Regions from separate parts of the Actinomadura sediminis genome, predicted to be linked through region 2. Evidence: riboswitches for the same ligand, from Rfam matches in the RefSeq annotation. Region 2 holds a riboswitch; the other holds the start of a gene.
What was found. Region 2 has a riboswitch for glycine ahead of gcvT (glycine cleavage system aminomethyltransferase GcvT). Riboswitches for the same ligand answer to the same signal wherever they lie in the genome.
Positions count from the first base shown of each region.

Region 1: it holds a riboswitch for glycine, as region 2 does, so the genes downstream of both, gcvP (aminomethyl-transferring glycine dehydrogenase) here and gcvT (glycine cleavage system aminomethyltransferase GcvT) in region 2, are expected to answer to the same signal.

Region 1 is NZ_JBHTJA010000077.1:21,684-26,094, reverse strand. Features, by position in the region: gene ACFQ11_RS27790 (lysylphosphatidylglycerol synthase domain-containing protein) at 1-940, opposite strand, end outside; glycine riboswitch at 1,239-1,333, shown strand; glycine riboswitch at 1,334-1,444, shown strand; gene gcvP (aminomethyl-transferring glycine dehydrogenase) at 1,507-4,386, shown strand.
Region 2 is NZ_JBHTJA010000015.1:97,641-102,051, forward strand. Features, by position in the region: gene ACFQ11_RS11340 (serine hydroxymethyltransferase) at 1-882, opposite strand, end outside; gene gcvH (glycine cleavage system protein GcvH) at 879-1,283, opposite strand; gene gcvT (glycine cleavage system aminomethyltransferase GcvT) at 1,300-2,394, opposite strand; glycine riboswitch at 2,469-2,579, opposite strand; glycine riboswitch at 2,584-2,679, opposite strand; gene ACFQ11_RS11355 (M50 family metallopeptidase) at 2,920-4,218, shown strand; gene cds1 (L-cysteine desulfhydrase Cds1) at 4,211-4,411, opposite strand, start outside.

The sequences.
Region 1 (4,411 bases), on a different contig from region 2:
GCAGCGTCCGCCCGGCCGTGCTGCGGCGCAGCCGCAGCATCCGCCACAGCCGGTACGGCAGCCCGGCGGTCTGCTGGTCGCGGTCCAGGACCCGCAGCTCCAGATGCCAGGCGCCGTGCGCGCCGCCGGGCGGCAGCGGGACCGCGTCCCCCTCGGCGGACGCCGGGGACAGCACGACGCCGTAGCGGCGCGCGTCCTCGCCGCCGTCCGCGGGATCGTCGAGCCGCGCCGCCCGCCGCGGGCACAGCCCCAGCCGCTCCAGCGCCGTCACCACCGTCATGCCCGTCGGTCGCGGGTTCGGGGTGCCGACCGCGTACAGGGTGCCGTGCCCGATCGCGCGGCCCAGGAAGTACGTCGCCGCGAGCGCCGACACCGAGGCGTAGGCGGCGGTCAGGCCGGTCAGCGCGGCCAGTCCGATCATGGACCAGGTGGCGGTCTGCCAGCGGGTCCGCCCGGCCATCCCGACCACGCTGACGAACGCGATCACGGGCGCGATGTCGGTGTGCACCGGGGCCGTGTCGGTGCCGCCCCAGATCAGCGAGTCCAGCACGCCGCCGGGCGCGGCCTGCACCACCAGGTCGTCCAGGGTGATCGTGACGGCGAACGCGATCATCGCGGCGAGCAGCGCGATGGCGACCCGCATGCCGTCCTTGTGGAACAGCCGCTCGACGGCGAACGCGATGGGCACGGCCAGCACGCCGAAGCTCGACGCCAGGGTGGCCAGCGCCAGCAGGAGCTCGGGCGCGTGGGCGGTGCCCTCGGCGATGTCGGTCTGGATGCCGTGCGTGGTCTGCTGCGCGAACGACACCAGCAGCATCACCACGGCGAGCCCGGCGCAGGACACCCCGAACCGGATGGCGTCGGACGGGCGGCGGATGCGGTCCGGCTGCGCGGGCTCGTCGACGGGCACGCCCGCGGAGGCGCCTCGCCTCGGGCGCACCGCGCCATCCTGCGTCTGCGTCACCCGTCGCCGTCCCGGCCGTCCGTCATCGTGATCAGCGTCCCAGAACGGGCCGCGCCCGGTCGAGCGGCGGACCCCCGTCCGGCCGTCGCTCCGTCCACCCGTCGCCCCTCGTCGTCCGTCCCGTCGCGTCCCCGGCGGGACGGTCATATCGTACTGTCCGGGGTACTCGCCGGTACGGCGCCGTCGCCGAGGTCACGGCGGTGAACGTCCCGTTACGGGGCCGGGACGATCGCCGGGCGCCGCGGTTGGGTAGGGTTTGTCCCGGACAGGCCGTCGACCCTGTGCGGGAGAGACCTCACGCAGCCGGCGTGGGGCGCCGAAGGGGCAACCTCCCCGGAACCTCTCAGGCAAAAGGACCGCTCGGGCGAGGCACCTCTGGAAAGCAGGCGTCGATCCCGGCGGATCGGGAACGGCGGCTCACCGAAGGGGAAACCCCGTGCGCGGGTGAAGCTCTCAGGTGCCGATGACAGAGGGGGAGACCGGCCGTCGGCCCGCGCGCCGGCGGTGGACCTGAGCGACCGCAGCTGCCAGGAGGCTCCTCCATGACCGCCCAGTTCTTCGCCCCCGTGGCCGCGCCGCAGCATCCCCGCGCCGCGTTCGCCGACCGGCACATCGGGCCGTCCGCGGCCGACCGCGACCGGATGCTGGCCGCCATCGGCTACTCGGGCGCGAAGGCGCTGATCGACGAGGCGGTCCCCGCCGCGATCCGCACCGCCCGCCCGCTCGACCTGCCGCCCGCGCTGAGCGAGACCGCCGCGCTCGACCGGCTCCGCGAGCTGGCCGCCCGCAACACCGTCCTCACCTCCATGATCGGCCTCGGCTACCACGGGACGATCACGCCGGGCGTGATCATGCGGAACGTCCTGGAGAACCCCGGCTGGTACACCGCGTACACCCCGTACCAGCCGGAGATCTCGCAGGGGCGCCTGGAGGCGCTGCTGAACTTCCAGACCGCCGTCGCCGACCTGACCGGGCTGCCGGTCGCGAACGCGTCCATGCTGGACGAGGGCACCGCCGCCGCCGAGGCGATGGCGCTCGCGCACCGGGCGTCCCGGCGCAAGGAGCCCGGCCGGTTCCTCGTGGACGCCGACGCGCTGCCGCAGACGATCGAGGTCGTCCGCACCCGGGCCGTCCCGCTCGGGATCGAGGTCGTGGTCGCCGACGTGTCCGGCGGGCTGCCCGACGGCGACTTCTTCGGCGTGCTGCTGCAGTACCCGGGCGCGTCCGGCGCCGTCCGCGACCTGGCGCCGCTGTCCGCGCAGGCGCACGAGCGGGGCGCGACGGTCGTCGTGGCCGCCGACCTGCTCGCGCTGACGCTGCTGCGCCCGCCGGGGGAGTCGGGCGCCGACATCGCCGTCGGGTCCGCGCAGCGGTTCGGCGTCCCGTACGGCTTCGGCGGCCCGCACGCCGGGTACATGTCGGTCGGCGACGACCTGCGGCGGCAGCTGCCGGGACGGCTCGTCGGCGTGTCCGTCGACGTCGACGGGGCGCCCGCCTACCGGCTCGCCCTGCAGACCCGCGAGCAGCACATCCGCCGCGAGAAGGCCACCAGCAACATCTGCACCGCGCAGGTCCTGCTCGCCGTGATGGCGAGCATGTACGCCGTCTACCACGGTCCCGAGGGGCTCGCCGCGATCGCGCAGCGCGCGCACCGCCGGGCCGCCGAGATCGCCGACGGTCTCCGCCGCGGCGGCGTCGAGGTCGTGCACGGCGCGTTCTTCGACACGGTCCTCGCCCGCGTCCCAGGCCGTGCCGCCGAGGTCGTCGCCGCGGCCCGCGAGCGCGGCGTCAACCTGCGGCAGGACGGTCCCGACCGGGTCGGCGTCGCCTGCGACGAGACGACGCTGCCCGAGCACGTCACCGCCGTCCTCGAGGCGTTCGGGGTCCCCGCCGGGGACGCCGGCGAGGTCGCCGGCGCGATCCCCGCCGACCTGCGCCGCGAGAGCCCCTACCTGACGCACCCGGTCTTCCACGCGCACCGCTCCGAGACCGCGATGCTGCGCTACCTGCGCCGCCTCCAGGACAAGGACATCGCCCTCGACCGGTCGATGATCCCGCTCGGCTCCTGCACGATGAAGCTCAACGCGACCGCCGAGATGGAGCCGATCACCTGGCCGGAGTTCGCGAACGTCCACCCGTTCGCCCCCGTCGACCAGGCCGCCGGCTACGTCGAGCTGATCGGGGAGCTGGAGGCGAACCTCGCCGAGATCACCGGGTACGCGAAGGTGTCGGTGCAGCCGAACGCCGGGTCGCAGGGCGAGCTGGCCGGGCTGCTCGCCATCCGCGGCTACCACGCGTCGCGCGGCGAGGAGCACCGCGACGTCTGCCTGATCCCGTCGTCCGCGCACGGCACCAACGCCGCGAGCGCCGTCATGGCCGGGATGCGCGTCGTCGTCGTCAAGTGCGACGAGGGCGGCAACGTGGCCCTGGACGACCTGCACGCCAAGATCGGCCGGCACGGCGACCGGCTCGCCGCGATCATGGTGACGTACCCGTCCACGCACGGCGTGTTCGAGGAGACGATCACCGAGGTGTGCGAGGCCGTGCACGCGGCGGGCGGCCAGGTGTACGTGGACGGCGCCAACCTCAACGCCCTCGTCGGGCTCGCCCGCCCCGGCGAGTTCGGCTCGGACGTCTCGCACCTCAACCTGCACAAGACGTTCTGCATCCCGCACGGCGGCGGCGGGCCGGGCGTCGGCCCGATCGGCGTCCGCGAGCACCTCGCGCCGTTCCTGCCGAACCATCCGCTGCGCCCGGAGGCCGGCCCGTCCGGCACGGGCGTCGGCCCGATCTCGGCGGCGCCGTGGGGCTCGGCGGGCATCCTGCCGATCTCGTGGGCGTACATCGCGATGATGGGCCCGGACGGGCTGCGCGCTGCCACCGAGGGCGCGATCATCGCCGCGAACTACCTCGCCGCGCGCCTCGCCCCGCACTACCCGATCCTCTACACGGGACGGAACGGCCTCGTCGCGCACGAGTGCATCGCCGACCTCCGCAAGATCACCAAGGAGACCGGGGTCACCGCCGAGGACGTCGCCAAGCGGCTCATCGACTACGGCTTCCACGCCCCGACCCTGTCGTTCCCGGTCGCCGGCACCCTGATGATCGAGCCGACCGAGAGCGAGGACCTCGCCGAGCTCGACCGGTTCTGCGACGCGATGATCGAGATCCGGCGGGAGATCCAGCGGGTCGCCGACGGCGGCTACGACCGCGAGGACAACCCGCTGAAGAACGCCCCGCACACCGCCGCGCAGCTCATCGCCGACGGCTGGAAGCACCCGTACACCCGGGAAGAGGCCGCGTACCCGCTGCCGGCGCTGCGCGAGGGCAAGTACTGGCCGCCCGTCCGCCGCATCGACCAGGCGTACGGCGACCGCAACCTCGTGTGCTCCTGCCCGCCGCCCGAGGAGTTCGAGGACTGACCGTTCCGCCCGTCCGGGACCCGCG
Region 2 (4,411 bases):
CGCGCCCTCGACGGTGCGCGACTGCCGCGCGCGGAACTCGTCCGAACCGGCGATCTTCAGCGCCACCGCCTTCGCGGCGATCACGTGCTCCAGCGGCCCGCCCTGCATGCCGGGGAACACCGCCGAGTTGATCTTCTTGCCGTACTCCTCGCGGGACAGGATCAGCCCGCCGCGCGGCCCGCCCAGCGTCTTGTGCGTCGTCGTCGTGACGATGTCCGCGTGCGGGACGGGCGAGGGGTGCAGGCCCGCCGCGACGAGGCCCGCGAAGTGCGCCATGTCGACCATGAGCAGGGCCCCGACGGAGTCGGCGATCTCCCGGAACGCCGCGAAGTCGAGCTGCCGCGGGTACGCCGACCAGCCCGCCACGATCATCTTCGGCCGGTGCTCGGCGGCCAGCGAGGCCACCTCGTCCATGTCGACCCGGCCGTCGTCCGCGCGCACGTGGTAGGGCACCACGTTCAGCACCTTGCCGGAGTAGTTCAGCCGCATCCCGTGGGTGAGGTGCCCGCCGTGCGCGAGGTCCAGCCCGAGGATCGTGTCGCCGTGCTGAAGCAGCGCGAAGTACACGGCCGTGTTGGCCTGCGCGCCGCTGTGCGGCTGGACGTTCGCGTGCTCGGCGCCGAACAGCTCCGTGGCGCGGTCGATCGCGAGCTGCTCGGTGACGTCCACGTACTCGCAGCCGCCGTAGTACCGGCGCCCCGGGTAGCCCTCGGCGTACTTGTTGGTGAGGACCGACCCCTGCGCCTCCAGCACCGACGTCGGCGCGAAGTTCTCCGACGCGATCATCTCCAGCGTCGACTGCTGGCGCCGCAGCTCGGCGCCGACGGCCTCGGCGACCTGCGGGTCGGCCTCGGCCAGCGAAGCGTAGAGCGACACCGTCACGCCTCCTCGACGAGCTTGTCGTAGGCGGCCGAGTCCAGCAGGTCGCCCGGCTCCTCGGAGATGCGCACCTTGAAGATCCAGCCCTCCCCGTACGGGTCGTCGTTGATCACGCTCGGCTCGTCCACCACGCTCGTGTTGATCGCCGTGATCTCGCCGCTGACCGGGGAGTACAGGTCGCTGACCGACTTGGTCGACTCCACCTCGCCGCAGGGCTCGCCCGCCTCGACGGTGTCGCCCTCGGACGGCTGCAGCTCGAGGTAGACGATCTCACCGAGGGCCTCGGCGGCGTGGGCCGTGATCCCGACCGTGACGATGCCGTCCTCGGGCGCCTGCCCGGCGCTGTCGAGGCCGGCCACCCACTCGTGCTCCTCGCTGTAGCGGAGCTGCTCCGGAACGCTCACGTTGTTGCTCTCTCTTTCAAGGACGCTTGTAGAACGGCAGGGCGACCACGTCGACCGGTTCGGTCCGGCCGCGGACGTCCACGGCCAGATCGGACTCCTCGACACCGGTGTCGAGGTACGCCATGGCGATCGGCTTGCCCAGTGTGGGCGACGGCGCGCCGCTCGTCACGACGCCGCACGGAGCGCCGTCGGACGTGACGACCGCATACCCCTTGCGGGGCGCGCGACGCCCCCGCGCCACCAGTCCCACGAGCCTACGGCCCGCGGGGGTCTGCGCCTGCGCCGCCAGGGCGTTCTTCCCGACGAAATCGACGGGCTTGTCCAGTTTGACGACACGGCCCAGCCCGGCTTCGAACGGGGTGGTCTCGGCCGTCAGCTCGTTGCCGTACAGCGGCATCCCCGCCTCCAGCCGGAGGCTGTCGCGCGCCGCGAGGCCGCACGGGACGACGCCGTCCACGGCCGCCAGCTCCCGCCACAGCCGCTCGGCGTCGCCCGCGTCGACGAACAGCTCGAAGCCGTCCTCGCCCGTGTAGCCGGTGCGGGCGACGAGCGCGTCGACGCCCGCCACCTCGGCCGCCAGCACGGCGTAGTACCTGAGGTCGTCCAGCGGCGCGCCGGTGAAGCGCTCGAGGATCCCCTGCGCGCGCGGGCCCTGGAGCGCGACGAGCGCGTACGCGGCGGACCGGTCCTCGACGGCCGCGTCGAACCCGCGCGCCCGCTCGACGAGCGCGTCGTGGACGACGTCCGCGTTCGCGGCGTTCGCGACGACCATCCACGTCTCGTCCGCGAGCCGGTACACGATCAGATCGTCGAGGACGCCGCCGTCGGGCGCGCAGATCATCGTGTAGCGGGCCTTGCCGACCTTCATCGGCGACAGGTTCCCGACGAGCGCGTGGTCGAGGGCCTCCCCGGCGCCCGGCCCGGCGAGGAAGATCTCCCCCATGTGGGACAGGTCGAACAGCCCGGCGCCGGTGCGGACGGCGCGGTGCTCGGCCGTCTCGCCGGCGTAGCGCAGCGGCATCATGTACCCGGCGAAGTCGACGAGGTGCGCGCCGAGGTCCGTGTGGACGTCGTGCAGCGGCGTTCTCTTCGCGTTGGGATCGGCGGACATCGGTTCGGCTCCTTCGTCACGGGCGCGACGTGGTCCATCGTCCCACTCGCGCACCGGGCGTCTCGGTGCCTCCCCCTCTGTCATCGGCGCCTGAGAGTTTCACCCGCGGCCGGACGTCCGAGCGGACGCCGCGCGCCGCGGGCTTTCACCTTCGGCGGGGGACCGGGGTCCCCGCTTTCCAGAGGTCGCCTGGCCCGTGCGGTCCATGGGCCTGAGAGGTTCCGGGGAGGATTTGCTCCTTCGGCGTCCCGGGCCGGCTGCCGGGGACTCTCCCGCACGGGATGAACGGCTTTCGCGTCAGGCTAGCAGCGGCGTCGCCGCCTCGACCAGCCCCGGGGCCGGCCGGCGGGCGGGTCGGTGGAGAACTTCCTCGCGCACGCCCCCATCGCCTTCCCGACCCGCGCTGTCCGCTCCCAGGGGCGGATTCCCGGGGCATCCGGACGGCCCGCCGCATGACGTACGCTGAGTTGGTTCCTGGAGATCACCCCGCCGGGCGGGGGTGCGGACGACCGGAGGGCGTGACGCATGGGCTGGCTGGCCGGCGTACTGATCCTTTTCTTCGGCCTGATGGCGTCCATCGCCCTGCACGAACTGGGACACTTCTCCTTCGCCAAGCTGTTCAAGGTGCGCACCACCCAGTTCATGGTCGGTTTCGGCCCCACGCTGTGGTCCCGGCGCAAGGGCGAGACCGAGTACGGCATCAAGTGGATCCCGCTCGGCGGCTACATCCGGATGATCGGGATGCTCCCGCCCCGCAAGGGCGACAAGCCCGGCCAGATCCGGCAGATCAGCACCGGCCCGTGGCAGGGACTGATCGAGTCGGCGCGCGGCGCGGCCCTGGAGGAGGTCCGGCCCGGCGACGAGGACCGCGTCTTCTACGTCAAGCCCTGGTGGCAGAAGCTGCTGATCATGTTCGGCGGGCCCGCGATGAACCTGCTGCTCGCGGTGGTGTTCTTCGGGATCCTGATCATGGGCCTCGGCACGTACGTGAGCAAGCCCGTCATCCATCAGGTCTCCGACTGCATCATCCCGACGAGCCAGGCCGCGGAGGTCGACACCTGCCCCGCCGACGCCACGCCCACCCCGGCGCGGCAGGCCGGGCTGCAGGCCGGCGACCGCGTGGTCTCCTTCGGCGGCACTCGCATCGAGGACTACGAGCAGCTCCAGCTGCTGATCCGCGACTCGGCGAACAAGACCGTCCCGGTGATGATCGAGCGCGACGGCGAGAGCATGCGGCTGGACGTCCCGATCACGCAGAACCGGTTGCAGAGCCTGGACGACCCGGACAAGGTCGTCACCGTCGGCTTCCTCGGCATCACCCCCGTCCGCGAGCTCGAACGGCAGGGGCCCGGGGCCGTCGCCGAGCACATGACCGACCTCACCGGCCGGACCGTCGAGGCGCTGCTCCACATGCCGCAGAAGATGGTCGGCGTGTGGGAGGCGGCGTTCGGCGGCGAGGAACGCGACCCGAACGGGCCGGTCGGCGTCGTCGGCGTCAGCCGGTTCGGCGGCGAGGTCGCCGCGTCCGACGCGCTCACCGGGCAGGAGAAGGTCTCCTACTTCGTCATGCTGCTCGGTTCGCTGAACCTCGCGGTCGGGCTGTTCAACCTCGTCCCGCTGCTCCCGCTGGACGGCGGCCACATCGCCGGCGCCCTGCTGGAGGCGGTCAAGAAGTTCTTCGCGAAGATCTTCCGCAGGCCCGACCCCGGCTACGTGGACATCGCCAAGGCGCTGCCCGTCACGTACGCGATGGCGATCGTGCTGATCGTCATGGGCGGCCTGCTGATCTACGCCGACCTGGTGAACCCGATCCGGCTCATGTGACGCCGCCGCCCGGCCCGTCCGGTTCGACGTCCGGGAGCACGCCGGTCGCGAGGAACGTCTCCAGCGCCGCCATGTACGGCGCGATGTCGAGCCCCTGCGTGCGCAGCCACGCGTCCGAACCGTACGTCCCCGTGTAGCGCTCGCCGCCGTCGCAGATCAGCGTCACCACGCTGCCGCGCTCCCCCCGCGCCCG